2 regions of the Pseudomonas sp. GW-45 genome follow, and region 1 is predicted to be linked to the other one. Evidence: predicted binding sites of a transcription regulator. Region 1 holds the regulator's gene; the other holds the start of a gene.

Evidence for each region. Region 1 encodes FliA, which starts transcription of late flagellar genes. Its sites were predicted from a motif close to CTAAAGTTTNNNNNNNNNNNGCCGNTAA; they were not measured.
Region 2: a site for FliA is predicted at 5,924-5,951, ahead of AC1XYH_RS08570 (methyl-accepting chemotaxis protein). Genes of this name have one in related genera too.

The regions. Positions count from the first base shown of each region.
Region 1 is NZ_CM167674.1:941,065-956,132, reverse strand. Features, by position in the region: gene AC1XYH_RS04325 (chemotaxis protein CheA) at 1-1,351, opposite strand, end outside; gene AC1XYH_RS04320 (protein phosphatase CheZ) at 1,525-2,319, opposite strand; gene AC1XYH_RS04315 (chemotaxis response regulator CheY) at 2,341-2,718, opposite strand; gene AC1XYH_RS04310 (RNA polymerase sigma factor FliA) at 2,941-3,675, opposite strand; gene fleN (flagellar synthesis regulator FleN) at 3,675-4,502, opposite strand; gene flhF (flagellar biosynthesis GTPase FlhF) at 4,535-5,893, opposite strand; gene flhA (flagellar biosynthesis protein FlhA) at 5,968-8,094, opposite strand; gene AC1XYH_RS04290 (tetratricopeptide repeat protein) at 8,494-9,702, shown strand; gene AC1XYH_RS04285 (EAL domain-containing protein) at 9,716-12,073, shown strand; gene AC1XYH_RS04280 (group I truncated hemoglobin) at 12,183-12,623, opposite strand; gene AC1XYH_RS04275 (DUF3034 family protein) at 12,632-13,438, opposite strand; gene AC1XYH_RS04270 (putative bifunctional diguanylate cyclase/phosphodiesterase) at 13,486-15,068, opposite strand, start outside.
Region 2 is NZ_CM167674.1:1,872,338-1,887,405, reverse strand. Features, by position in the region: gene AC1XYH_RS08595 (SPOR domain-containing protein) at 1-442, shown strand, start outside; gene AC1XYH_RS08590 (CvpA family protein) at 578-1,060, shown strand; gene purF (amidophosphoribosyltransferase) at 1,115-2,620, shown strand; gene AC1XYH_RS08580 (O-succinylhomoserine sulfhydrylase) at 2,672-3,880, shown strand; gene AC1XYH_RS08575 (ComEA family DNA-binding protein) at 4,069-4,365, shown strand; gene AC1XYH_RS08570 (methyl-accepting chemotaxis protein) at 4,410-5,840, opposite strand; gene rnd (ribonuclease D) at 6,033-7,181, shown strand; gene AC1XYH_RS08560 (YcgL domain-containing protein) at 7,178-7,471, shown strand; gene AC1XYH_RS08555 (MarR family winged helix-turn-helix transcriptional regulator) at 7,612-8,031, shown strand; gene AC1XYH_RS08550 (HlyD family secretion protein) at 8,068-9,126, shown strand; gene AC1XYH_RS08545 (DHA2 family efflux MFS transporter permease subunit) at 9,137-10,675, shown strand; gene AC1XYH_RS08540 (NINE protein) at 10,689-11,090, opposite strand; gene AC1XYH_RS08535 (YcjX family protein) at 11,170-12,531, shown strand; gene AC1XYH_RS08530 (TIGR01620 family protein) at 12,528-13,556, shown strand; gene AC1XYH_RS08525 (hypothetical protein) at 13,543-14,232, shown strand; gene AC1XYH_RS08520 (acyl-CoA thioesterase) at 14,332-15,068, shown strand, end outside.

The DNA of each region.
Region 1 (15,068 bases):
GATCGGTTTCTTCACCAACCAGCTCTAGGTTAATTTCCTTTTTCAAGCTCCGCGCCAAATCACGTACCACGCGCGGGAATCGCCCAAATACTTTTTTGATCGGCTGCATGCGGGTTTTCATCACTGACATTTGCAGATCAGCGGTAACCACATCCAGATTACCAACCGCTTTGTTCAGTTCTTCATCGCCACTGCTTAAGCCCAGACGCACCAGTCGGTTGCGCACCAACACCAGCTCGCCAACCATGTTCATGATTTCATCAAGACGTGCGGTGTCTACGCGTACGGTGGTCTCAGCTGTGGGAGCAGCTTCTGCCGCTTGTGCCGGCTTTACGACACTTGGGGCGGCCACAGGCGCAGCTTGTGGCTTGGCAACAACTTTGGGCTGAGGCTTTGGCTCGGGCTTACTGTCTGCCTTGGCAGCAGGAACAGCAGCCGACGCAGAAATTGGGGTCACGTCTACAGCTTCTTTACCCGGTGCAGAACCTTTGCCATGCAATTCATCGAGCAGAGCTTCAAACTCATCGTCGGTAATTTTGTCAGCAGTGTCTGCGGCGCTTTGTGGCACAGACGCCTCAACAGGCGCGTCGTCTTCGATCTTGCCTGGCGCGCTGCCCTTACCGTGCAACTCATCCAGCAGCGCTTCAAATTCATCATCGGAGATATCGTCGCCGGAACTAGCGGTCGTGGTTGTGGCGGGGCCACTTCCAACTTGGCCACTGCCATGCAGCTCGTCCAGCAGAGCATCGAATTCATCATCGCTGATTTCATCACTGCCGGCGGTTGCTGACGCGGCCGGCTCGGCTGTTACAGCGGGAGTTGCATTGCCATGCAGCGCATCGAGCAATAGCTCGAACTCGTCATCGGTTATATCGCCATCACCGCTGGAGATACTTTCCACAGCAGCCAGAGCCGGTGCGGTCGGCGCAGCTGCAGCGACAGGCTCAACAATATCGGCACTGGCTGGTTGCGCTAACGCGGAAAGTGCAGCTAGCAAAGCTGGCGTGGCAGGGGTGAGTTCTTGTTGGTTGCGCACCTGATCAAACATACTGTTGACCGTATCCAGCGCCTGCAGAACTACATCCATTAAATCGGAGGTAACCGGGCGCTCACCCTTGCGCAGAATATCAAACACGTTCTCGGCTATGTGGCAGCAAGCTACCAGGGCATCGAGTTGCAGGAAGCCAGCACCGCCTTTAACGGTATGAAAACCGCGAAAGATAGCGTTGAGCAGATCCATGTCATCGGGACGGTTCTCCAGTTCGACCAACTGTTCGGACAACAGCTCGAGTATCTCACCTGCCTCGACCAGAAAGTCCTGGAGAATCTCTTCATCCGCATCGAAACTCATGCACCCACTCCCCTCGGGCGTGTTAACAGTAAACGGTAATGCGTTGGGCTAGTATCGCTGCTTGGGCGCAGTCCGCTGTTATTAGTCGCTAATCCGGAACCAGCAAGCCTGACTATTTCACAACTAGTCTGGCCGTTGCCGTCACACTCGGTGTCGGCGATTTTTTGCAGGAGTCAGAACCCCAGGCTGGACAAAAGATCGTCGACTTCGTCCTGCCCGGATACAACGTCTTCTCTTGTATCGGCATGAATTTGCGGACCTTCACCCCTGGGTGAGGTTTTTTTTGTCTCGCTGGCGGTTTCTGCGTGGTTGATGCCAGTAATTCGATCCACCTGGCCCGCCATGCGAACCAAGCTGAGCAAACTTTCTTCGACATCGTGCACTAGCGTAATGACGCGCTTGATCACCTGACCGGTAAGGTCCTGATAATCCTGCGCAATCAAAATATCGTTAAGATGGCCCGATACGTCATTGCTGGTATTTTCGGTTTTCTCAAGAAAGTCACCCATACGCTTATACAGTTCACGAAACTCATCGGCCGCCATCTCACGCCGCTGCAAACGCCGCCAGTCGCTACGCAAAGCCGCCGCTTCACCGCCCAGTTCAGATATCTTTGGCGCGCTGATTTCTACCAGGTCCATAGTGCGATTGGCTGCCTTATCGGTCAGCTGCACCACATAATCCAGGCGATCCGAGGCATCAGAAATTTTCGAGGTTTCAGTTTCATCACCCAGGGCGTGGGTGGTGTCTATCTGAAAGTTGACAATGGAGTTGTGCAACGCACGGGTGAGCTGCCCCACCTCATGATAAAGACCGCGATCACGGGCTTGATTTATTGCGTGAATCACCAATAGAGCTTCGGCGAAGTCACCCTGCTCCAGATGATCGACCAATTGGCGCGCATTGTCCTTGAGGGAATGTTCAAATTCCTGAGCAGTCGCCTGGCCGGGATCCTTACTTAACGCCATAACCTGTACCCCGGTTGATTATTATTTTGCTTGCACTCGCTCAAAAATCTTTTCGATTTTTTCTTTCAAAGCCTGAGCAGTAAAAGGCTTCACAACATAACCGTTAACACCCGCCTGGGCTGCTTCGATGATCTGGTCCCGTTTGGCTTCAGCGGTCACCATCAGCACCGGCAGGTGCTTCAGACGCTCGTCAGCACGGACTGCACGCAGCAGGTCGATGCCACTCATGCCGGGCATGTTCCAGTCAGTCACCAGAAAATCGAAGTTACCACTCTGCAGCATCGGCAATGCGGTATTGCCATCATCGGCTTCAGCCGTGTTGGTAAAACCCAGGTCGCGCAACAGGTTTTTGATAATGCGCCTCATCGTTGAAAAATCATCAACGATGAGAATTTTCATATTCTTGTCCAAGTCGACCTCCGTACAAACCAGGGAAAGTGCAGGCCTGCACCCCGAAAACCCATTGCAATGGCCAAACTAGCCGTATAAAGAAACTCTGAATAGCCTGCTGCTGCGCAACCGGTTGTTCACAATATCTTCAGTTTACAGCCATCAAAACAGGATCAGGCACAGTGCTACTATTTGCGCAATTCGAGCATTGTCCGGATGTTAGCGACAAAATCAATCATTTCGCCAACTTGATAGACGGGCGCGCAGTCGTGCGGCACATTGACTATGCAGCTGACTTACCCGCGACTCACTTACTCCCAACACCGCGCCGATCTCTTTGAGGTTCAGTTCTTCATCGTAATACAGCGACAGAAGCAGACGTTCCCGTTCAGGTAAACCGTCGATTGCTTCCGCCAACGCGCCGCGAAAACGTTCATCTTCCAGCCCAGAGAAAGGCTCGAAATCACCCTGTACATCGGCCGGCGCACCACTTTCCAACAGATCATCAAAGCTAAAGAGCTTGCTGCCCGCGGTGTCGTTGAGAATCGCGTAATATTCTTCAAGACTCATATCAAGTTCGGCAGCAATCTCGTGATCTTTAGCGTCGCGACCCAAACGAGATTCAACCGCGCGCATCGCATCACTGACCATGCGTGTATTTCGATGCACTGAACGTGGCGCCCAATCACCTTTGCGTACTTCATCAAGCATGGCACCACGGATGCGGATACCAGCATATGTTTCAAAGCTGGCACCTTTGCCGAAGTCGAACTTACGAGAAGCCTCTAACAGGCCAATCATGCCGGCCTGGATCAGATCATCAACCTGTACACTGGACGGCAATCGGCCGAGCAGATGGTAGGCGATGCGCTTCACTAGCGGAGCATATTGCTCAACGAGTCGATCCTGGTCATTCGCAGAACGTTGTGCTCGTGTATACATGCTTAGTCCGCCAGCCGATGCAATCATAGGCCTGAGCCGGTAGGCCGTACCAGACGTTCGACGAAGAATTCCAGGTGTCCGCGTGGATTGGCCGGTAAAGGCCATGAGTCCACCTTCTGCGCAATTGCTCTAATCGCCATGGCCGCTTTGCTGCGCGGAAAAGCTTCATAGACTGCACGTTGCTTCTGTACGGACTTGCGCACCGCTTCATCGAAAGGTACCGCCCCGACGTATTGCAGTGCTACGTCGAGAAACCGGTCAGTTACTTTAGACAGTTTAGCAAACACCATTCGACCTTCCTGCGGGGTGTTCACCATATTGGCCAGAATTCGGAAACGCGTCATGCCGTGATCACGATTTAGCAGTTTGATCAGCGCATAAGCGTCGGTAATAGAGGTAGGCTCATCGCAGACGACAACCAGTGCTTCCTGGGCTGCCCGCACGAAGCTAACCACCGAATCGCCGATACCAGCGGCAGTGTCGACAATCAGCACGTCGATATTGTCACCAACCTCGCTGAACGACTGGATCAGACCTGCATGCTGTTGGGGGCTAAGGTTAACCATATTCGCCGCGCCCGACGCCGCAGGCACGACGCGGATACCACCGGGACCGGGGATCATCACGTCGCGCAGATCACATTTGCCTTCCAGCACGTCAGCCAACGTAGCTTTGGGTTTTAACCCAAGCAATACGTCAACGTTGGCTAGCCCTAAGTCGGCATCCAACAGCACGACTCGGCGCCCCAACTCCGCCAGCGCAAGGCTGAGATTGACCGACACATTAGTTTTGCCGATACCACCCTTGCCGCCGGTGACTGCGATAACCTGAACCGGATGATTGCTACCCATCTACGTTGATTACCTTGAATTGTTGATTTCGCTTAGCTTGCCCGCTGGCCATGCATCATGCCGGCAAACACATCTGCCATCGCCTGATCTTCAGGCGCCTCATTACCCGCCATACTGACCGCGCGACTTACCAACTGGTGCCCTAGCGCACGATTGATATCGTCTGGGATTCGCTGGCCATCTGCCAGATAGGCTACCGGCAAACCCTGCTCCATAGCCAGCCCTAATGACTCACCCAGCGTTGCGGCCTCGTCGACTTTAGTCAGAACGCAACCACTGAGCCCACAACTTTTATAGTTGTGATAAGCCGCCTTCATGACACGGTACTGACTGGTTGCCGCCAACACCAACAATTTACGCACTTGCTGGCCCTGTTGCGCCAGTGCGTTCAGCTGACCGCGCAGATACGGGTCCTGCGCTTGCAGGCCGGCCGTATCTACCAACACTAAACGCTTACCGGAAAAATCAGCCAGCACATCCTGCAAGCTGTTCTGCTCATCAACTACTCGCACCGGCACGTCAAGAATGCGGCCGAGGGTACGCAGCTGTTCATGCGCGCCAATGCGATAGGTATCCATAGTCACCAGGGCCACATGCTGGCTACCGTGCTTAAGCACGTAACGTGCTGCCAACTTGCCCAGTGTGGTGGTTTTGCCTGCGCCGGTTGGGCCGACCAATGCGATAATACCGCCTTGGTCCAGCATATCTTCACGCAAAGTAGGAATGCGGTGCGATAGGTGCGCCAGTACCAGGCGCCAAGCTTGGCGGACGTCAGTCACGTCAGCGACCTGACTCAGTAGATTCTGGCAGATTTCTGCCGGCAAACCGATCTGTGTCAGCCGGCGCCACAAGCCAGCCTGTTTAGGCTGACGCTGGTTGAGTTGGCCCCAAGCCATACCGCCCAACTGCGACTCCAACATCTCACGCAACCCTGCCAGCTCGGCGCGCATAGCACTAAGCCCAGTACTTTCAGCCGCATCAGCGACAGGAGCTGCAGCACTCACCTTGCGCTGCACCGGCGGCTCTTCGCTTGGCTCTTGCACCAGACGATCAAGCAGGTCGCGCGCAACCGGCGAGCCTTGCTCGGCCGCCGCGCGCATGCTGTCCCCGAATAATTGACGGTTAACGGTTGGCTGATTACGCGAAACCATTTGGCCCACCTCAAGCTCGGCGCGGGCGGCAACAATGCGCTCTTGGGTCTTTTTCAGTTCCTGATCCAGCCCTGGCGTCGGCGGCGTGATGCGCGGCGCAACATAGTCCAGCGCTGCGGTCAGCTCTACCCCACCAGCCACACGGCGGTTAGCGATAATCGAGGCGTCAGCGCCCAGCTCATCACGCACCAGTTTCATCGCTTGGCGCATATCGGCGGCAAAGAAACGTTTGACTTTCATGGCTGACCTCATCAGTTACCGGTGCCCCGCGCATCGCGCCAGGCTGCGTTTAATCTGCGTTCTTGAGCCTTGGCTCAGTTCTGTCCGACCGTGGCGACTATGGTCACCTGCTTGCTGTCCGGAATTTCCTGGTAGGACAACACATGAGCTCCGGGGGCGGCGTAGCGGACAAACTTGGCCATCATCATCCGAATCGGCCCAGCCACCAGCAGGATCGCTGGCTTGCCCTGTACTTCCTGACGCTGCACCGCTTCTGACAACGAGCGTTGCAGTTTTTCTGCCATCCCGGGCTCCAGCAACATGCCATCATCGACACCCTGCCCAGCCTTCTGAAGACTCTGTAGCAACATCTGTTCCAACCTTGGCTCCAGAGTGATCACAGGCAGCTCGGAGTCAAGCCCCACAATGCTTTGCACGATCGAGCGCGACAGCGCAACGCGCACTGCCCCAATCACAGCGCCAGTATCTTGACTCTTGCCCGAGCTGTTAGCGATAGACTCAGCGATGGTCCGAATGTCGCGCACCGGCACCTGCTCCTGCAGCAGGCCCTGCAACACTTTGAGCAGATTGGAGACTGAAATAAGCCCTGGCACTAGCTCCTCAGCCAGCTTTGGCGAAGCCTTGGCCAGCACTTGCAGCAGCTGCTGCACTTCCTCATGGCCAATCAGCTCATGTGCGTGCTTGTGCAGAATTTGGTTGATGTGGGTGGCCACCACGGTGCTGGCGTCGACTACCGTGTAACCAAGCGACTGAGCCTGGTCTTTCTGCATCGGCTCGATCCATACCGCATCCAACCCAAAGGCAGGATCTTTACCCGCCAAGCCTTTGATTTCGCCAAATACCTGGCCTGGGTTGATTGCCAGCTCACGGTCTGGGTAAACCTCAGCTTCAGCTACGCCAACACCCATCAGCGTCAATCTATAGGCATTGGGTGCCAGATCGAGGTTGTCGCGGATGTGTACCGAGGGCATCAAAAAGCCCAAGTCCTGTGACAGTTTTTTACGCACGCCCTTAATCCGCGCCAGCAACTGCCCACCCTGGTTCCGGTCGACCAGCGGAATCAAACGGTAACCTACCTCCAACCCCACCATGTCGACCGGGGTGACGTCATCCCAGCCCAGCTCACGGGTTTCTGGCGACTGCACCGCTGGCGGCAGCGCCTGCTTGCGCTCAACCTCAGCGTCCTCTTCAACCTTGACCTGCTGTCGTTTGGCAATCACGTAGGCGCCACCGGCTGCCAGCGCACCCAAACCAATAAAGGAAAAGTGTGGCATGCCGGGAATCAGGCCCATGATGATCATGATCGCCGCGGCAATAGCCAGCGCCTTGGGCGAGGTGAACATCTGACGCTGCACCTGCGCGCCCATGTCTTCAGAGGTGGAGACCCGCGTCACCATAATGGCGGCAGCGGTAGACAGCAGCAGCGACGGAATTTGCGCCACCAAACCGTCACCAATGGTCAACAGCACGTAGATTTTGCCGGCTTCTGCGAATGGCAGGCCGTGCTGCGCCATACCGATGGCTAAACCACCAATCACGTTGATGAACAGAATCAGCAGACCGGCAACCGCGTCACCGCGTACGAACTTACTGGCACCGTCCATGGAGCCGTAGAAATCCGCTTCCTGCGACACCTCCATCCGCCGGGTCTTGGCCTGTTCCTGATCAATCAGACCCGAATTCAAATCGGCGTCGATTGCCATCTGTTTGCCAGGCATAGCATCCAGGGTGAAGCGAGCGCTCACTTCTGAGATACGCCCAGCACCCTTGGTAACTACCACAAAGTTGATAATCATCAGGATGGCGAACACCACCAGACCCACAACATAGTTACCGCCGATCACCACTTCACCGAAGGCCTGAATAACCTTACCCGCCGCGTCACCACCCTCATGACCATAGAGCAGCACCACTCGCGTAGACGCTACGTTGAGCGCCAAGCGCAGTAAGGTGGCGACCAGCAATATGGTGGGGAACACGGCGAAATCAAGCGGGCGCAAGGCGTAAGCGCCGACCAACAGCACCACCAAAGCCAGTGCAATATTGAAGGTAAAGAGCACGTCGAGTATGAAAGGTGGCACCGGCAACATCATCATGCCGAGCATCACCAGCAATAGAATAGGCACACCCAGACTGCCGTGGCGTAAGCCGGCTAGATTGGTCCGCATGTTACCCATCATTTGTGTGCGATCGACAGCCATTGCCCAGAGCTTCCCCAATCAATAATTTGACGCTATATGCGTGCTAACAGAGCCTACGCAAGAAGCGTTCCAGTTTAACGAAGGGAACGTCGACCGAGATAATGTCGAAGTGCCATACACCAAACCTGAAAACCAGTGCTATGCTTTGCTGGTGCTGTCACTCTGATACACTGCGCTAACAACAACGGCAACGGATGGCCCAGCTTTGAATGAGGCCATTGAGTAACCGGCAAACCTGCGTAAAGGCCTCGGAATCAGTTAACCGCGCAGTTTTTCCGGTCGAGACTCTGATAGACCGAAGCGCACTGAAAGACACTGCGAATAGCTAACAAGCGCTGTTATTTTCACGCATTTTCAATAGCCATACTCAGTGGTTCCTGGCCATCACAGAGAGAATTCATGCGCGTACTTGTTGTTTTGCTGCTCATCGTTACCGCGGCCCTGACTGGCTGCGAGACCCTATCTCAGCCTGACAGTCTGTTGGCACGCTCTAGCGAAGTATTAAAAAATCAGCGCCAGCGCCTGGCCGACCTCGCCGCCAGTTTAACGAGCGATCCCAAGGAGCAGGAACGCCACGCTGAGGTGCAAGCGCTGTTTGATCAAGAATATATAGACCCACTCACTGTCTACTTGCAGCGGCACGGCGAAGACTCGGACTACGCTCCCTATGCAGAGTTGGTCCGTGCCGAACGCAGCGAACGTTGCGGCGTGGTTGCCGCCCGTTATGCTCCACAGGATCCCAACGCTGCAACGCTACAACGCCTTAAGCGCGGCTATGTATTCTCTTGTCCTGCGGTGATTGATGCCTTCGCCCAACGGGTGAGCGCGGCGCAGTCGGCGGTTGCTACTCAAACTAACGCCACACCCGTTACGCCAACCGCCAAAGCCAACACGCCCGTCAGCCAACGCGCTGCCAGCAGCAATAACGCAAAAGATTGCTACCTGTTGTTTAGCATTAAAAACTTTCAGCAAGCTCAACCTTCCTGCTCTGCCGCTGCCGCGAAGGGCGATGGCAAAGCCCAGCATCACCTTGCGGTGATTGCACAAACAGACGGAGATCAGGCTGAGGCGCTGCGCTGGGCACGCGAGTCGGCTGGCCAGGGCGACGCCAACGGTCAGCTGTTACTGGCTCAACTACTCGCCGCACAAGATCAACAAGAAGAAGCCGCTACCTGGCTGAAGGCAGCAAGTGATCAGGACCAGCGCGAGGCCAACTTTTTACTGGCCCAGGCTTACCAGCAAGGCACGGGGCTCGCCAGGAACTTTCCGCAATCGCAGGTCCACCTGCATCGCGCCGCCAGCGCCGGTTATGTGCCCGCTATTTTGCAGCTGGCCAACCAGCAAAAAGGTTCAGCTAGCGCTCGTCATTGGCTGCGAGAGGCAGCAAAAAAGAACTCGGCCACCGCCCAATATGAGCTAGGCATGGATTATCTGCAGGGCACCAGTGGCGATACCGACCTGATAGAGGCTTACGTCTGGCTGAGCTTGGCGTTGGTTAACGGCGAAAAACGCGGCAAACGGCATGTAGAACAGCTATCGTCCCAACTCAGTCCGGAAGAGTTGACTCAGGCCCAAGGCCGCGTCCATTCTGGGCTTAACGGACTCTAGCCAAGGAATGCCCATGCTCCCGGTCAAGCCAGCAATCATGTTTCTGCTCAGCCTGCTGGTGTGCATCTTCATGTTTGGTACTTGGCTGATGTCCAGCTTGAATCTGGAGTACGCGCAAAATGCCATGGCTGAGTTGCGGCAGCGACAAATTACCGACACTTTCTACGCCAACCTGGACCGCATCAACGCCCACCATCGGCAGATGGAATACAACACTCATGGACTGGCCCGCACCGGCAGCCTGTTTGATAGCCTGGAGGACAACTCTGCGGTTACGGTGCAGCGCTTGCGCCAGAGCCTGCAACAGACGTTGCGAGACTTTCCCGATAGTTACGGCAGCAGCCTATGGTTCGCAGACGGCAGAACCGAGAAGGCGCTTTATGCCTATCGTCAGGAGAGCAACATTCTGGTCGAGGCCATTCCGGCAGCCGACCAGCAAATGATACGGCAGTGGTATCAGCGCCTGACTGAACTTGAGCAACAATCCAACAGCAATATCGATCCCGCCAATAACTGGATGCCCGCTTACTACAAAGCCAGCATCGACAGCGCCGTGATCAGCCACGCGGTTTTAATTTTCAACAACCAGCAACAACCCATTGGGTTAGCGATTACCGATTGGCGAGCGGAAGATATTGTGCGCACGGTCAGTCGGGTTGAGGTCACCCCCGGCACTTTCTCGTTTTTGCTGGATACCGAAAACCGCAATCTTTCCAGCCTCTCAGAAGCTAAAAATGTGGCGCAGGCGCAAGAGCTGATCAACGCTATCGTCGACCTGAATCTTTATGAACAACTGAAACCACAATCCACCACCCGAATACTCAGCACGCGTCAGCTCGCCTCACCCATGCAGCACCTGCAACTTGACTTAAGTCAGCGCGAATATGCGCTGTTCTTCTCTCGTACCCAGGCTGGCATGCTGTTCGGCATTGGCGTGCCTCAAGCCGAGATTGATGCGGTGCTGGAGCCTATGCGGCAAAGCAACTTCCGAATTGTTAGCCTGACCGGGCTGATACTGCTGCTGATCTCCGCTCTCATTCTTTATCTAGTGGCAGGCATCCTGCGCCAACTGCATAACCTCTACACCGACAGCCTGACAGAGCTACCTAATCGCGAGCGCCTGCTGGTTGATTTAAGAAAGCGTCGTACCGCGTCACTGATCCTGCTCAACATTGACTCTTTCAAAGAAATTAACGATTTTTACGGCCACGAATGTGGTGACCACGTCATTATCGAGCTAGCGGATGCACTGGATGACTACCTGGGGAGTCAGCCCGATTGGCAGCAAAGCCGCCTATATCGCATGCCCGCAGATGAGCTCGCCGTTTGGTTGCCAGGCGAACACAGCGAAGGACAACTGCAAAAGCAGATCAACCAGCTGCTCGAGTTCATCAGCGCACTGCGCATCACATGGCACAACCAGGATATACCCGTGAATGCCAGCCTGGGCGCTGCCAGCAGCGCCCAGCGCGGCAGTGAAGATCTGACCAGCGAAGCCCTGTTGCCTGGCGCAAACATCGCGCTGGAGCTAGCGCGCCTGCATAAAAACAATTACGTCATATACGATGAGCGCCACAAAGTTCGTGAAAGCTACGAGCAAAATTTGATCTGGGCCAACCGCTTGAAAGGGGCATTGGAAACAGGTCGTATCGTGCCCTTCTTTCAACCCATCATGGACCTCAAAACCAATCGAATTGAGAAGTTTGAGTGCCTGGTAAGACTGCTGGATGACCAGGGTGAACCCATCAGCCCTTCACAGTTCCTCGATCTGGCGAAGAAAGTCCGCCTCTATCGCTCCATTACCCGCTGCATGGTAGAAAGCAGCATGCGGCAATTTGCAGATCTGCCGTACACCTTCTCGCTGAACCTATCCTGTGAAGATCTATTGGACCAGGAACTATCGGATCACATCATCGCCACTGTTGAACAAAACGAGATCGGTTCCAGGGTGATATTCGAGATCCTCGAATCAGAAGGTATTGAAAACTATGCTGCGGTGCGTCAGTTCATTGACCGTGCCAAGGCGCTCGGTTGCCGCATCGCGATTGACGACTTCGGCACTGGCTATTCCAACTTCGAGCACCTGCTACGTCTGGATGTAGACCTGATCAAGATCGATGGCAGCCTGATTAAGCAACTGGACACCAACGCTACCGCGATGACCATCTGCAAAGGCATAGTGCAGTTTGCAGAGGAGCTTGGCATGTTGACGGTCGCTGAGTTCGTCCATAGCCCAGCCATTCTGGCGAAGGTGCGCGAACTGGGAGTGACCTTTGCACAGGGTGCTGCCATCGGCATGCCATCGGCCAGTTTGATTACCAAGGTCACCATGACCGGCACCGAGCCCGAAGTGAACCGTGCCAAGAGTTAAGTTGTATTGGCTGGCTTACACTTGATCAATATCGCGCCGGCGCCCTAGCCAGCCAGGCCGCATACAACCTGAACCGGCAAACCTTCGGGTGAGGGAAGATCAACCCACTCTAGCGATAGATGATATCTCCGCGCATGGGCGCGAGTCGTTTTAGTAGTCGATTCTGTACGCGTACAGACAGACCTTCATCGTCCATCGCCGCAATCAGATCCTCCACCAATGCGTTAAAATCGCCTTGGCTGATATCAAAACCCGCGTGCACGTCAATCATGCTGTCACCGGTATATTCACAAGGACCGCCAGCCTCGACGCAAATCTGCTCCTGTAGCTTTTCTTGCAACCGGAGTATGTCGGTATCGGCGAAATGGTGCACGATGCGTGCGTCATCAGCAATGCGGTACAACAGGCCTTCCACCACCCGATTGATACCCGCCTGCTCACCCATAGCCTGATACAGACTGTCATCCGCCGGCGTTGTATTGGTGGCGCAGCTGGCTACCCCCATGACAACAATACTCGTGCAGATAATCTTAACTAATGGTTTGAACATGAACCGCCTCAGTAACTCAGTTGCAATGACAAATACAGGCCCTGCTGGCCTTCCAGCGTCGCGATTTCGCCCATATCAGCCCACGAGGCGACTACCGCCACACGCTTGCTAGGAAAGTAGCCGACAAATAGGTCTTGCCAGTCGCTTTCTCCAGCGAAGGACAGATTATCCGGTTTCTCACGGTATTCGACGCCGACTATCCATTGCGGGCTTAACAGAAGACCGACACTGCCTTCCTTCAACAAACTACGGCTGTCGCGGCGATCACCACCAAAACCGAGCAGGCCCGTTTCATTTGCCCGTGAGTAACGCAAGGTGCCATTGAGCAGCAGGTTATAGCCACCTACAGCGCCCAGAAACAGGCGCGAAGCTGCAAGATAATAATCGGTATCTGAATCACGCTTGGCGCCAACCAGTGATGGCACCAGGAAGTTACGTTGGCGCTTATACTGCGCACCAAACGAGACCTGCGGCAGTTGGTCGTAAATCAGATCACCGAACAGGCGCACTTTCAGCCCGTAGATATCTTGATTTAGGGTTTTTTCGGGCAGGCCTGCGGCTTTGGTCAGCGCATCTATATCCAGACGCTGACGAGCAATCGACAGCTCCACGCGATTACCTAAGCTGAGCGCGGCGCCGAAGCTATCCAGCCTATAATCTCCGGTATCGACCCGCGTCGCAAAAACATCGCCGCCCCATTCATCACGGGTACCGTAGCCAGACAACACCGCCCAAGGCACTATGCCACCACCAGCAGCACCCTCAATACTGGTCGCACCGCCCGTCGCGAGCATACGACCACCGGGCTCGGCCATCGCGCCGCTTGCACAAGCCACCAGCAAAGCGGCTATTGCAGCTTTTCTCATGCAGACTCCACTACTCCGAAGGTACCACGGGTATCCTCAAGCCATTGCTCTAAAGCTGCTGCAGCCAACGGCCGACTAATGAAGTACCCCTGAGCCACATCACAATGACGCTCTTTCAGCCAGTTCAGGCTGTCTATGTTCTCTATTCCCTCGGCAATCACTTTCAAGCCCATATTGTGCGCCAATTCGATGGTCGACTTGACGATAACGGCATCGTCGCTGCCCTCCGCAAGCTGCAGCACAAAAGACTTGTCTATCTTCAAGTCTTGCACCGGCAGACTCTTCAGCGTAGCCAACGATGAATAGCCTGTCCCGTAATCATCCACCGCCAATGAGATACCCAGGTCACGCAGCACACGCAGACTATTCAGGCTGCGCTCAGGGTTTATCATCACTGCACTTTCGGTGACTTCCATCGACAGATACTCAGGGCTGATCTGTTGGGCGCGCAGCAGATGCTCGATGCGCTGGGGAAATTGCGGGTCGTCCAAATCACGAGCAGATATATTCATCGCTACCTGAAGATGAATACCACGATCTATCCAATTGCGTAACTGCGAGGCAACCGCGGCCATCATCCATTGCGTCAGCATGCCAATGCTGCCGGTCTGCTCGGCCAAAACAATGAACTCATCAGGAGTGATCGGACCAAGTTCGCTGTGCGTCCAGCGCATCAACGCTTCAACCTGCCGCACTTCGCCGCTGGCCAAATCCAATTTCGGCTGAAACACTACCGCCAGCTCTTTGTACTCCGGGGCATAACGAAGGTCCCGCGCCAATCGAATACGTCGTTGGTATGCTTGATCACGCTGCGCCTGATACACCGCAATGCGTTCCGGGCCGGGGGCAGCGTCTCCCAGTGCAATACTGACTTGGCGTAACAGCTCACCCGCGTCACGCCCTTGCAACGGCCACTCCACTACACCGGCCATCCATTGCGAGCGGAGCTTGATATCCTCAACCTGCATCTTCTCGCCGAGCTGAGCCAGCATCGCGTCGATAACCACCACTGCCTCATCCAGATCACGGCGCTCCAACAACAGCAGAAAGCCCACCCCTGGTTGCCAAGCCAGCAATGAATCGGCCGGTAGCTGGCCTTCCAAACACGCTACTGACTGGCGTACCAAGGTATCCATGAAACTCTGTCCACGGGCCTTAACCATCAATTCTGCGGTCACCAAATTGCATTGCGCAAGCACACCGCTTTGACCACTGACAATCGAGCTATTCAGTCGCTCACGCATCACGCCAACGTTAGCCAATCCGGTCAGTGGGTCATGCAGCGCGTTATGCGCAATCAAACTTTCCCGCTCGGCGATACCGATCCGCATGGCATCGATGCTTTCGGCCAAGAGCCCTAACTCATCATTGCGGGCAAGCGTGACTTTGTGGGTGTAGTCGCCCCGACCAATACGCTTGGCTGCCTCCGCCAACAAGGTGACCGGACGCGCTAAACCGCCGGATAAACGCACCGCCAAAAACGAGGAAGCCAATAGCGCGATCAGGGTGATAATCAACAGTTCGCGCTTGAGATCATCGAAGCTCGCCAGCGCATCGCTCAGCGGGCTGGCCATCTGAG
Region 2 (15,068 bases), 930 kb from region 1:
TGAGCCGGTTGAACTACCCGCAACGCCTCAGGTAGCGAGTATTCCTGCGGCAGGTTCTGGCGAGGCTGCACCTCAGCCGGAAGATCAGCCAGCGCTGGTCACTGCGCCTGAGGCGGCGGACGAGGTCGAGCCTGAAGTCCCGCAAGCGGCTGAGCCCGTGGCGGCTCCTGAGCCCAAAGCCGCGGCAACGGGAGACTGGGTAATTCAGTTGGGTAGTTTCTCCAGCAACAGCAACGCTGAAGGCTTGAGCGAGACTTTGCGTACACAAGGCTACAACTCGTACACGCACTCGGTCACAGTCCAGGGTAAATCTATTACCCGGGTCTACGTTGGCCCTCTGGCAAGCCGTGATGCGGCTAGCCGCTTGCGCGATGAGTTAGCCAGTAAGCGCGGTAGCAAAGGCTTGGTCGTCGCTTATGACGCTGACAGCGGCCGAGGCTAATGGGTGACGGCAGGGTTAAATTGGCGTTCTCATTTCTCAACAGAGACTAAAAGAAGGTTGCGGCAAGTTTGCTGTTTCGATGCCCTTTGCTGCTCTGCTAGAATACCGCTCTTTGCGTAACAGGGTGCCGTGACCGTGTCGTTTACCTGGGTTGATTGGGCTATCATCGCCACCATTGTAATATCGGCCCTGATCAGTTTGACCAGAGGCTTCGTCAAAGAGGCTCTGTCGCTGGTAACCTGGATTCTTGCAGGTCTGGTTGCTTGGTTGTTTGGCGGTGCGCTGGCTGAATTGCTGGCTCCCTACATAGATACGCCGTCGCTGCGAGTGATCGCAGCCTGCTCTATCCTTTTCATACTGACATTGCTGCTGGGTGGCTTGATCAATTATTTGATCGGTCAACTGGTTAAAGCGACCGGCCTGAGTGGTACTGATCGCTTTCTGGGCATGGTATTTGGTGCCGCGCGGGGCGGGCTGCTGGTAGTGGTCATCGTTGGTCTATTGAGTCTGGCCCCGGTCGAAGCGGATACCTGGTGGCGTGAGTCAGTGATGATTCCTCATTTCTTATTAGTGGCGGACTGGTCGAAGAATTTTATTCTGCAACTGGCTGGCCGCTAACCCGGCGTTGGCGCCGGACGTTTTTCACATACTCAACGAAAAAGGTGTTTAGGCATGTGTGGCATTGTTGGCATAGTGGGCAAATCGAACGTCAATCAGGCGCTCTATGATGCCTTGACTGTCCTGCAGCATCGCGGCCAGGACGCCGCCGGCATTGTGACCTGTGACCGGGGACGGTTGTTTCTGCGCAAGGATAACGGTCTGGTTCGTGACGTTTTTCATCAGCGCCACATGCAACGCTTGGTTGGCAACATGGGTATTGGCCATGTGCGATACCCTACTGCTGGTTCGTCCAGCTCTGCCGAGGCACAACCGTTTTACGTCAACTCGCCATACGGCATCACGCTGGCGCATAACGGTAACCTAACCAACGTAGAGCAATTGTCTCGCGAAATTTACGAGTCTGATTTACGCCATGTGAACACCACCTCTGACTCCGAAGTGCTGCTCAACGTATTCGCCCACGAGTTAGCTCGTGGCGGCAAACTGCAGCCTAGCGAAGAAGATATCTTCAATGCCGTGCGTGCAGTGCATGCGCGTTGCCGTGGCGGCTACGCCGCAGTGGCCATGGTTACTGGTTACGGCATCGTCGGCTTCCGCGACCCTAATGCCATTCGTCCTATCGTTTTCGGCAAGCGCGAGACTGAGAACGGTGTGGAGTACATGATTGCTTCTGAAAGCGTATCGCTGGATGTACTTGGCTTTGATTTGATCCGCGACCTGGGCCCAGGCGAAGCGGTCTATATCACCGAGAAGGGCGAACTTTTCACCCGCCAGTGTTCTACCCATCAAGAGTATTCGCCGTGCATTTTCGAGCATGTGTATCTGGCGCGTCCAGACTCGATGATCGACAAGGTGCTGGTATATAAGGCTCGTCTGCGCATGGGCGAGAAGCTGGCCGAGAAGATCGAGCGTGAGCGGCCTAATCACGGTATCGACGTGGTCATCCCGATTCCCGATACCAGTCGCACCTCGGCGGTTGAATTGGCTAACCATTTGGGCGTGAAATTCCGCGAGGGTTTTGTCAAAAACCGCTACATTGGTCGCACCTTCATCATGCCCGGGCAAGCTGCGCGCAAAAAGTCCGTGCGACAGAAGCTAAATGCAATTGATCTGGAGTTTCGTGGCAAGAACGTGATGCTAGTAGATGACTCAATTGTCCGCGGCACCACCTGCAAGCAGATCATTCAAATGGCCCGCGAGGCAGGTGCTGCGAATGTCTACTTCTGTTCGGCTGCTCCTGCTGTGCGTTACCCCAATGTATACGGGATTGACATGCCAACCGCGCATGAGTTGATCGCCCATGGCCGTACCACGGAAGAAGTGGCTGAATTGATTGGCGCCGACTGGTTGATCTATCAGGATCTTGAAGACCTTATTGACGCAGTGTCCGAGGGCAATCCGGATATCAAACGCTATGATTGCTCAGTATTTAATGGCGAATACGTTACGGGCGACGTCAGTGACGTTTATCTCGGCAAGATTGAGCAGGCGCGCAATGACTCAGCCAAGTTTACTGCCGAGAGCGACAACGAGATCATGGGTCTGCACAACAATTGATAGTAACGGCTCCGCCCAGATAGCTTGGGCGCAGGACGCGAGGCTTTTAGAATGACGCAAGAATGGGAAGCAGGCCGGCTCGACAGTGATCTGGAAGGCGTCGGATTCGATACGCTGGCGGTACGCGGCGGACATCGCCGTACTCCCGAGGCAGAGCACGGTGAGGCATTGTTTTTGACGTCTAGCTACGTGTTTCGTAGCGCGGCAGAGGCTGCGGCCTGTTTTGCCGGTGAGTCAGAAGGTAATGTTTACTCACGCTACATGAACCCCACAGTACGCACCTTTGAGGAGCGTATTGCGCTGATGGAAGAAGCCGAGCAAGCCGTAGCGACTGCCTCTGGCATGGCCGCCATTCTGGCCACGGTCATGAGCTTGTGTTCCGGTGGCGACCATATTCTCGTGTCGCGGAGCGTATTTGGCTCGACTGTTAGCCTGTGCGAAAAGTACCTGAAGCGCTTCGGCGTGGAGGTGGATTATGTGCCCCTCTCCGATATCAGCGCGTGGCGTTCAGCGTGCAAGCCCAATACACGGATGATGTTTCTTGAGTCGCCCTCCAATCCGTTGGCCGAATTAGTAGATATTCGTGCCCTCAGCGAGGTGGCCAAGCAACAGGGTGCTTTGCTGGTGGTGGATAATTGTTTCTGTACCCCCGCACTGCAAAAACCCTTGTTGCTAGGTGCCGACATAGTCGTGCACTCGGCAACCAAGTACATCGATGGTCAAGGTCGTTGTCTTGGTGGCGTCGTTGCCGGGCGCAAAGAGCACATGCAGGAGTTGGTCGGTTTTCTGCGCACGGCAGGGCCCACGCTTAGCCCTTTCAACGCTTGGGTCTTTCTTAAAGGACTGGAGACGTTGCGCCTGCGGATGCGTGCCCATTGTGAGGCTGCGCAGGTCTTGGCCGAATGGCTTGATCAGCAGCCAGAAGTAGAACATGTGTACTACGCTGGTTTGCCGAGCCACCCTCAGCACGAGCTGGCGAAGTCGCAGCAATCTGCTTTTGGCGCGGTTGTCAGCTTTGAGCTCAAGGGTGGGCGCGAGGCCGCTTGGCGCTTCATTGATGCCACGCGATTGCTGTCGATTACTGCGAATTTGGGTGACAGCAAATCGACTATCACTCATCCGGCAACCACTACGCATGGTCGGCTAACGCCAGAAGCGCGTGCGGCTGCTGGGATTCGCGACGGCTTGATTCGGCTGGCGATTGGCCTGGAGGAGGTTGTCGATCTTAAGGCTGACCTGCAGCTTGGTTTGGACGCGTAGCGTTGAACTAATCATCTAGACAAATGCGATTGGCTTCACATTCAAGGCCGGCCGGGTTTTTACCCCGCCGGCCTTTGTTTTAGGGTTGTCTGTGCCGCAGGGATGGCGGTCCAGTGCTGCTGAAGTGATTTCCTTCAGTGCGGCAAGAGGTACTGATAAAACAAGCCCCTAATGATAAGGAGAGTCACATGCGTAAACTCGTTACTGCTTTGTGTTTGATCATGTCCTGCTATTGCATGGCCCCCGCATTCGCCGACGAAGTTAATCCTAGCCCGGCTGCACCTATGGTCAGCGTGAATATCAATACCGCCAGCGCAGATGAAATTGCCGAGGTGTTGCAGGGTGTAGGCGCCGCCAAGGCCCAGGCGATAGTGGATTATCGCGAGCAAAACGGTGATTTTACTTCAGTAGATGCCGTCTCCGCCGTTAAAGGTATTGGTCCAAGTACCTTAGCCAAGAATGGTGATCGCATCACATTGCAATAAGCGGTCTGGCATGCATGAAACGGCCCTACGGGGCCGTTTTTAGTTCACGCCTTGAGTTGACTGACTGAAAGCTTCAGCTGATGCGCCAACTTCGCAAGTTGATCGCTGGTTGCTGCGCTCTGCATGGTCTGATCAACCGTGCGCTCGGTCACATCGCGAATCTCCACAATACTCTGAGTAATGGCATCTGCTACCTGGCTTTGCTGCTCTATAGCTGAGGCAATCTCCCCGTTTCCGCGGTTGATCTGGCTGACTGCTCTGGCGATTTCGTGCAGTGAATCGCCAGCCTTGGCTACTTGGGCCACCGAGTCGTGGGTCAGGCCGGCACTGGCCTGCATATCTTTCACGGCTGCTTGAGTGCCGCTTTGCAGCGCTTCGATCATGCGCTGAATATCGTCAGTTGAGCTCTGTACCCGCTGCGCTAATGCCCTTACCTCATCGGCTACCACAGCAAAACCACGACCGGATTCACCCGCACGGGCTGCTTCGATTGCGGCGTTTAGTGCTAGCAGGTTGGTTTGCTCGGCAATACTGCGAATGACCCGTACTACGCCGCTAATGTCTTCACTATTGGCTGCCAAGGTCTGCATATGCTGGGTGCAACGTTCGATGCTAGTGGCCAGCCCGGTTATCGTTTTGCGCACCTGTTCTACCTGATCGCGGCCGCCGCTCGCCAGCGTGTCGGCTTGCCTCGATTGGTCGCGCGTCGCAGAGGTGTTGCCAGCGATATCTTGCACAGTGGCGCTCATTTCATTCACCGCAGCGGCAACCTGATCGGTTTCTCCCTGTTGTTGCACCATGCCGTCGCGTACCTGGCTCATCAGACCAGCCAGACTGCTTGCGCCTTGATCTAGCTCAAGTGAGGCTTGGCGAACTGCAGCAACCACTTGCTGCTGTGCCTGTTGCATAGCGTTGAATGCGGAAGCCATTGAGCCGACTTCATCGCGAGTCGTGACTTTTGCTCTTAACGTCAGGTCACCGGTTTGCTGCACCTGGATCATACTGTCACGCAAACTGAGAATGTGGCGGGTGATGAATAGAATCAGCAACTGAGACACCATGAGGACCAACAACATCAACCCCATGACCGCCAGCGCGTAAACTGGCGACCGTTCCAGGAGTAGATCAAGATAGTTTTGATGTTCTACCGCCAGAGCGCGTCCCCCCTGTAGCCAAACGCCTTGCACGCCAGCGGCTTGAGTTGCATGCAGGTCATTGGCTGCACGCCAGACTGGCGTCAAACTCTTGGTGCCTAGTTCAGCGGTGTCGTTTTTTAGCCAGTGCAGCCCCGGAAGCGAAGGGTTGGCGCCTGACTCGTCAGCAATCAACGCTTCGCCCAGCTCCATACGTTGAACCTGTATGCTGCCTTGCTCAACCCACACTGCCACCAGCACCAGCAACAAGGAGGCGATGAAGGCCACGCTGTTAACCGCCCAAAATTTGTACTTAAGTGGCAGGTGCTGAAGAAATCGCATGCGTGCTCCAAGTTTGCAGGGAAATCGGGGATTATTTGCAGCACGGGCGTGCGGCAACACCAAGTATGTCAAATACGCTCTCCTTATCGATTGATCCTGATCAAACTTGATCGCTCTATTCAGTGAAAGCAGGCCGGGGCAGCGCAGTTTTAGATCAGTTATACTCACGGCAATTTATCGAAAAGGCTTCCCATGACTAGCCCGCTGGTTCCACCGCTGATGATCGACCGCAACGCTGACCTGGCATCCTGGTGCGCACATTGGCTGACGTTGCCCTATGTTGCTGTTGATACCGAGTTTGTCCGCACCGAGACCTTCTATCCGATCGCTGGCCTTATTCAGATCGGTGACGGTAAGCGTGCTTATCTGATTGACCCGCTGGAAATAACTGACTGGGCGCCGTTGGTCGAGTTGCTACAAGCGCCGAATGTGGTCAAGGTTTTGCACGCATGCAGCGAGGATCTCGAGGTTTTCTCCCGCTTGTGTGGCGCCTATCCCTTACCGTTGTTCGATACGCAGCTGGCCGCCGCTTTTTTGGGTATGGACTTTTCCATGGGGTATTCACGGCTGGTCAGCGCGCAGTTGAATATTGACCTGCCTAAAGAAGAAACCCGCTCTGACTGGTTACAGCGGCCCCTGAGCGACGCGCAAATTGAGTATGCGGCGCGTGATGCGCAGCACCTGGCTGAGCTGTATGAGCTGTTGGCGCCGCGCATAGCCGAGGCCGGCGTTGAAGAGTGGTTATTCGCTGACACGGCTGAACAGGTCGCAGGCAGTGGCCAAGTGATTGACCCAGAGTTGGCTTATCAACAAGTGAAACAGGCTTGGCGGCTGAATCCGGCGCAATTGGCGATTCTGCAACGTTTGGCTTTTTGGCGTGAAACCGAGTCGCGTGAGCGTGATCAAGCGCGTAATCGCTTGGTACGCGAACGCGCGCTATGCCCATTGGCGCAACAACAGCCCGATAACTTGCAAGCCTTGTCCCGTATAGAAGACATGCATCCGCGCACGGTGCGTCATGATGGCGAGACCTTGCTGCAGCTTATTCGCGAGGGCCAGGCCGCCGATCCACAAGATTATCCCGAACGTTTGCCAGAGCCCTTGCCAGCAGCGGCTAACCGATTGCTTAAACTCATGCGCAAGATAGGTTCGGCTGAAGCGGAGCGGTTAAATATTGCTCCTGAAATAATGCTGCGCAAAAAGGTGATCGAAGCTATGTTGCGCACCGGTTACCCAAACGGGCCTTATTACTTGCCGGCGGAGCTCGTTGGTTGGCGTCGGGAGTTGCTGGGTGAAGCGCTGCTGAAAGTGGCTAACGCTGAAGCAGAGGAGCCAGTATGAAAGTGCTGTGTTCGATTTATCGCAGCACTAAAAAAATGGGTATGTACCTCTATGTGCCGCGCGAGAAAGGTTTGTCTGAGGTGCCTCCTGAGCTAATGAAATTGATTGGTCGGGCCGAGCATGCGATGGACATGATATTGACCGAAGAACGTAAGCTCGCGCAGGAAGATATCCTCAAGGTTTTGGCCAATTTGCGCGAGCAGGGCTACCATGTGCAAATGCCGCCGCAGGAGGATGACTACATCATGCATCTTCCGGATGAGCTTTTAACCCGCAACGACCCAATCTAAAGCCGCATCTCCCCTAAAAACTGCTTTTTTATATCCTGCTGTGCCAATTGGCCGCAGCAGGGTATCCAATCTGTAATTGACCCCAGCAAAACGCCAGACATATAGTACGCCTTACTTACTATATGTATTCGGTGCTTTTTGTGGATAAATCCTGGTTGCCCATCATCGTTGCCGATGTGAACCGCTTGGTGCGTAAAGCCTTTATTGCCAACCGTGAAGCGGATGGCTTGACGCAAGAGCAGTTCCGCACGCTGGTTCATCTTTCTCTGCGCGAGGGTATTCGTCAGGTTGAGTTGGCGGAAATCCTGGAGATCAAGCCGATTACTCTCACAAGGGTGCTAGACCAACTTGGCCAGGCGGGCTTGATCGAGCGCCGTCCTGCACCGAGCGACCGACGGGCTTATCAGCTGTTCTTGACGGATGCCGCTAAACCGCACCTGCAGAGCTTTGAGGTGCTCAACGACGAAATATCCCAGCGCATGACCGCCGGCTTGAGTGACGCCGACGCCGAGCAGTTGCTACGGCTGTTGCGGCATGTGCATGCGCAGATGGGTCAGTGACTTTTCTTTGTATAAATTGAAACGGAAGCCGTATTCATGACCGACTCTGCAGCAAGTCCAGACGCGCCAGCGCGCAGTAAACGTGGTCGCCGTTTGGTTTTACTGGTGGTGATGCCGCTGGTATTGCTGGCGACAGTAGTAGCTGTCTATCTGCATGGTGGGCGTTACGTTACAACCGACAATGCTTATGTGCGAGCCGACAAAGTGCCGATCAGTGCTGAAATTTCCGGTCGTGTTGAGCAGGTGCTGGTGGCGGAAAACCAACATGTTGCTGTGGGTGCCCCGCTGTTTCGTATTGACTCTGCGCCATTTGACATCGAGGTGGCCAAGTCTGAGGCGCATCTTGGTCAAGTCCGCGCCGATTTGGCTGCTTTACAGGCCAGTTACCATGAAACCCAGGCTCAGATGGTGTTGCGTCAGAGTCGCTCGGCCTTTAGTCAGAAAGAAGAGCATCGTCAGTCGAGGTTGCTGGATAAGCAGTACATTTCGGCAGCCACCTTTGATACCGCCAGACAGGCGAGTGACGTCGCAGCGCAGGAAGTGAAAGTGTTGGAGCAGGAGCTCAAACGCATGACTGAGATGCTAGGCGGCAGCGTTGACGCGCCCGTGGAGGTGCATCCCAGTTTCAAGGCGGCCCAGGCCGAATTGGATGATGCCTTGTTGAATCAGCAGCGCACTTTGGTCCGCGCATCCATTCCGGGCGTAGTGAGCAATTTACCTAAGCCAGGCCAGTACGTTTCTGCTGGCAGCATGGCATTAGCGCTGGTGGGATCAGATGCGCCCTGGGTTGAGGCCAATTTTCCGGAAACTGATCTGACTTATGTACAACCGGGGCAGGAGGTTGAAGTACGTATCGATATCTATCCTGACCGGGTTTGGCACGCGACAGTGGAAAGCCTCAGTCCGGCGACTGGTTCCGAGTTCTCGGTAATACCGGCGCAGAACGCAACAGGCAACTGGGTAAAAATAGTGCAGCGGGTGCCGGTGCGTATTCAGTTGCAGATGGAGGAGGGTGGCCCACCGCTTTTGGCCGGGCTGAGTACTGAGGTCGAGATCGACACCGGGCATCGCCGCCAGCTATCCGATTTGCTGTGACAAGCATGTCATGAGTGCCGAAATCACGCCCAGTGCGAGCCCTGCTCAGCGTTTACTGATTACCCTGTCAGTGATGCTGGCGACCATTATGCAGGCGCTCGACACCACCATTGCCAACGTGGCGTTGCCGCATATGCAGGGCGCCATGGGAGCTACTCAGGATCAGATATCCTGGGTACTCACCTCCTATATTGTGGCAGCCGCTATCTGTATGCCGCTTACCGGGATTCTTAGCGCTCGCCTGGGCCGTAAACGCTTGTTTATGGGTGCGGTAATCGGGTTTACCTTGTCTTCGATGCTTTGTGGTGCAGCGCAAAGCCTGGAGCAGATTGTCATGTTTCGCTTGTTGCAGGGTGTTTTTGGCGCCTGCCTGGTCCCGTTATCGCAGTCGGTGTTGCTGGATACTTATCCGCCCGAAAAACACGGCTCGGCGATGGCCCTCTGGGGTGTCGGCGTGATGGTTGGCCCTATTCTCGGTCCTTCGCTCGGAGGGTTGCTGACCGAGTATTACAGTTGGCGCTGGGTGTTTTATATCAATCTTCCGCTGGGAATATTGGCCTGGTTTGGATTGGTGGCATTCCTGCCGGAAACTGAGACCAATAATACCCGCCGTTTTGATCTGCTCGGTTTTTTGCTGTTGGCGCTGGGTATTGGTGCGTTGCAGATGATGCTGGACCGAGGTCAATCTCTTGATTGGTTTGCCAGTCGTGAGGTCATTCTTGAAGCACTGTTAGCCGGGCTGGGCTTCTATCTATTCATTAGTCATATTCTCACTAGCAGACAGCCCTTCATGGAGCCCGCGATGTTTCGAAATCGCAACTTCAGTGTTGGGCTTATCTTTATCTTCATCGTCGGTATTATTCTGTTGGCTACCATGGCGCTATTGCCGCCGTTTCTACAAAACCTGTTGGGTTATCCGGTGGTTGATGTCGGCATGCTACTGGCTCCGCGTGGGGCGGGAACCATGGTCGGTATGCTATTGGTAGGGCGTCTGTCAGGGCGTGTTGATGAACGGCTAATGATAGGCGCAGGCCTGCTGCTGACGTGTGGTTCGCTCTGGGAAATGAGCGGTTTCAACCTGAATATTGCCGCCTTCGATGTGGTGCGTACAGGGGTTGTTCAAGGCCTGGGGTTGGGTTTGATCTTTGTGCCGCTGTCTACCTTGACCTTTTCTACTCTGGCGCCGAGCTATCGTAACGACGGTACCGCGCTTTTTAGTCTGGTGCGCAATATTGGCAGCAGTATCGGCATTTCCGTCGTCGTGACTTATCTAGCGCAGCGCACCCAGATCAACCACGCAGCTTTTGCCGACTATATAAACCCCTTTAGCCTCGCACTGCGGCATGCAACGGAGCTGGGAGCGTACGATATTCAATCTACTGCTGGCCTAGCGGGATTGAATCGAGAGCTTAATCGACAAGCGGCTACTTTGGGATACTTGCAGGATTTCCGCTTGATGATGTGGATCGCGCTCTGTGCTTTCCCGCTGCTGTTCTTGTTACAGCCGAGCAACCGGCAGCTGCGGAACGCTGCGGTTGTCACGGAATAAATTAGTTATGTGCTTACCAATCGCGCTGCATATTTTTCACCGAAATTTGTTCGTTTAGCGTCCAGTAGTCGTAAAGGATGCCAATACCAAACAAGCCAACAGTGAAGAAGTAGATGATGGCGCTGATCCATTTGCCCATGTAGAGGCGGTGAGCGCCAAAAATACCGAGAAAGGTCAGCAGAATCCAGGTCAGGTTAAAGTTGATTGGACCGGTGCGGAACCGTCGATCAGCGGTACGGTCCATCGAAGGGATGAGGAAAAGGTCGACAATCCAGCCTATGAAAAAAAAGCCCAGCGTGAAAAACCAAAGTGTGCCAGTAACAGGTTTGCCATAGTAAAAACGATGAGCCCCCATGAAGCCGAATATCCAAAGTAGATATCCGATTGCCTTGCTGTGTGTGTCCGAATAGGCCATTGGGTGTGCTCCTCCGCTCCATCAGTTGGTTGTGTAATACTCGTCATAGACCATAAATGATTCAGGGAGTGCCTGCTACGTGGCAAATAAAAGTGCGAACTGGTTCAAGCAAACGGCAACGACGGCCAATCCATTACGGCGCCAGCGCCTGCGGGTGGGCGTAACGGGGCTCAGTGGCGCGGGCAAAACCACCTTTATTACCAGTTTGATCAACCAGCTGGAGAACCATCAAAAAGGCCTGCTGGCCCAGCTTTCCCCCTTTGATCGTCTTGACTCAGTGCGCTGGCGTCGGGACGACATCAAGCGACCCTTCCCTTATTTGGAATCCCTGGCTGCGTTATCCGCAGAGCCGGCAGCGTGGCCGGAGTCAACCGCCGACTTATCGCGGGTCTTGTTGGATCTGCGCTTCAAGCCGCGGGGGCTGCTGGGTAAACTGCAGGGGGCTAAAGAAGTCAGCATCGAAATTCTCGACTATCCAGGCGAATGGTTGTTGGATTTACCCTTGCTGAATATGAGCTACGGCCAATGGTGTGAGCAGATGGCGCAGTGGCTAGGCCAACCGCCACGGGTTGAGCTGGCCTCGACGCTACATGAGCGCTTGCAAGCCATCGATCCCACAGCTGACGCAGACACGCAGGAGCTCGCTACACTGGCCGATCATTGGGCAAAATTTCTGCAGCGCTGCCGCAGCGAGGCAGGGTTGTCTCGTAACCAGCCTGCGCGCTTCCTGCAGCCGGGCAGTGACGTAGCCGCCGAGATGTTGCATTTTGTGCCTCTGTTGCAAGCCAACCAGCATACGGCTGCGCCAACCGGCAGCTGGTGGGCGGTGTGCGAGGCTCGGTTCAATTATTATCGCGATTTCATAGTGCGCGGCTTTTACGATGAGCATTTCCGGCATCTTGATCAACAGGTGCTGTTGGTCGATATGCTCAGCCCTATGGATGCCGGTCAAGCTGCTCTAGCGGATTTGAAGGACGCCATGGAGGCAGTGCTTGAGAGCTTTCATTACGGCCAAAACGGTTTTCTTGCCCGTTTACTGCGCTTCCGCCCGCGGATTCGTCGGCTGGCGTTGTGTGCCACCAAGGTCGACAAAGTAGGCCCGCGGCAACAGCGAGCGGTACAGCAGTGCCTTGAGGATTTGATGGTTGATCGGCTAGCTGACGTTCGTCACGGCGGCGTTGAAATAAAGGGCCTTCCGTTGTCGGCGATCCGTGCAACCCGGCAGGAAGGCGAAGCCTTGGTGGCGGGTCTGCAGGGGAAAACTGGCTGGGTGCGTTATCAGCCAGGTGACATCCCCGAGCATTTGCCGCAGTCACTCGAGGTCAATAGTCCTGAGCTGCTGCCGTTAAGACCGCCACCGGGATTGCATCGTAATGAGCCCTTTCCACATTACCGTATGGATGATCTGGTGGCCTGGATGCTAAAAGGGCAAAGACTGTGAAAGGCGATAGCAAAACCCGCATCCTCGACAGTTGGGAGTTGCCCAAAGAGGCCAGTGATGCCCGCATAACCGAGCTGCTGGGAGACGTAGACGAGTTGCAGCTAAACGCCTCTGCAGCAACCGAGGCACCGCTGCCCGGTACCTTAAATGCGCCGCCACAAAGCCGTTGGCCAGGGCGGCTGCTGAAGCTCGGCGTGCTAATTGCGTTGGGCGGTGCCGGCTTGGAATGGGGTCAGTGGGCCTGGTCTAGTTGGCAATGGCATCCGCTTGCGGGTGGGTTGGTTGCCGGTGCCGGTGCGCTGCTTGGTGGGGTTGGTTTGTTTGCCCTGCGTGATTTGCGCCGTCAGCGTCATCGCCTCAGTGAGCTTGAACAGTTGCGTAGTGAAATGCAGGCAGCTTTACGTGATCCGCGCCAACGTTTGGCGGTCGATTGGCTCGATCGGTTGGCTGAGGTCTACGCAGATACGCCACTGGCGCCTAGGCTGCGCGCAGTCTGCGGCGATTTGGACGCCGCTCACGAAGCAGAGGAGGTGTCCCGGCGGCTCAACGTGCAGTTTTACCAAGCCATCGATCAACAGGCACGGCAAATAGTGCGCAATGAATCGATTGGCACCGGTGTGCTGGTGGCTTCGAGTCCTTGGGTGTCGGTCGATTTATTGCTTGTAGTGTGGCGTAACATCCGCATGATGCAGCGCGTTGCGGTCTGTTACGGACTGCCGATTGGCCGCGTTAGCCGCTGGCGTCTGGCTCGCCATGTGTTGCGTAATATCGCTCTGGCGGGCGGCACCGAAATGGCCATGGGCGCATTTAGTGACTCACTCCTGTCGGGGCTACTGGAAAAACTGGCAGCGCGTATAGGGCAGGGCATGGGTATTGGTTTGTATAGTGCTCGTCTTGGGCATTTCACGCTAGATTTATGCCGCGCGGTGCCACTGTCTGAAACAGGCGCATTGTTGGAAGACAACAAAGGCATTATTAGAGCCATGAAGGAACGGTTGGGACGTACAACGGATGACAAGTTATAAATCACGGCGACGTTGGCTAGCGGAACGCTGGCTTGCCGAGCGACAAACAGTATTGAGTGAGAAGTGGCAGGTTTTTCAACAGCAGTTTGTGCCCGCTAGCTGGCCAGAACGCATGGCTGCCGTTGCCTCAATCGCCGATGGAGACGTCAGTGGCTGGCAGCCAAGGGCTGGATCCAGTAGCGCGGAGCTGCGCATTTGGGTTGATCAGCTGCCGTTGTTTCAGCGTCAGTGGTTGGCTTCTTTACTCGGGGCTTCGAGAGCGGGCAGCAATACACTGGTCGATGCTATCGAACGGCAGCAGCTTGATTGGCGCAGCCAGCTGAATCCACTGAAAAGCCATCGGGAATACGCTGCACAACTGGTCGTCCTGGCGGCTGAAATGGATTGCGAGGTGGCCGCAGAAACCGCCTATCTCGACAATGAACGGCGTATTTTTATTGCCCTTGATGAGCAGCTTTTTGCCTCATTGCCTATGCGCTTGCGTAGCCAACTGGCCAATGAGCACCGCAGCGGACATGGCTATTACGTGGTGTGGTGGTACGAACGGCTAATGGCACGCGCGGGCATGCCTGATTTTGAACTAACGGATTTAAGCGATGCAGACTGGCCGGATATGCCCCCTGCGTGGCTGGCTATCGGTTGGCTCTGTGGCCTGCGCTTACAGCCCAAAGTCTGATATGGCCCTGTATACAGGCCGGCTATGTTGCTGCGCCACACTAGGGCCACCCTCCGGCGTTCGTTTACTATGCAGGGCTGTTTTTCTCAGGATACCGACATGAATTTTGCTGAAATCTTGGAGGCCTTCGCGGTCTCCGCCGACAATAGCGTCACCATTCCTACCGATTGGGGGCAGGGTCGTGCAGGTTACGGCGGCCTGGTGGCTGCTTTGGTCGTCGCCGGTATGCGCGCCAAGGTTGCCGATGGCCGCCCGGTACGTTCGTTAGCAATCACCTTTGTGGGCCCGGTAAAACCGGGCGAAAGTATGTCAGTCGAGGCTGAGGTACTACGCGAAGGTAAGGCGGTAAGCCAGCTACTTGGCCGCGCAGTGCAGAATGGCCAGACCATGTGCATTATCCAGGGCAGTTTTGGCGCCGGACGTGAATCAAGCGTTGATGTTGCAGCCGAGCCGGCTCCCGCAGCGCCTAACCCAGAAACTTGCCAGCGCATGCCCTTTATCGAGGGTATGAACCCTCCTTTTATTCGTTATTTTGATGTGCGTTGGACCTTCGGCGATTACCCCTGCACAAACAGTCGCAAGCGAGAAATGGGTGGCTGGATGCGTTTTGATGAAAAGTTTGACGCCTTTGACTCAGTACATTTGGTTGGCTTGGTTGATGTATGGCCACCTGCGGTGCTGCCCCATCTCAAAGAGCGTGCGCCTGCGAGCTCAATAACCTGGACCATCGAGTTCGTGCAGCCGCAACCAGTATTAGGTGAAGAAGGCTGGCTGCTATATAACGCCAAAATTGAGTACGCACGTGACGGTTATGGCCACATTGCAGCCATGGTTTG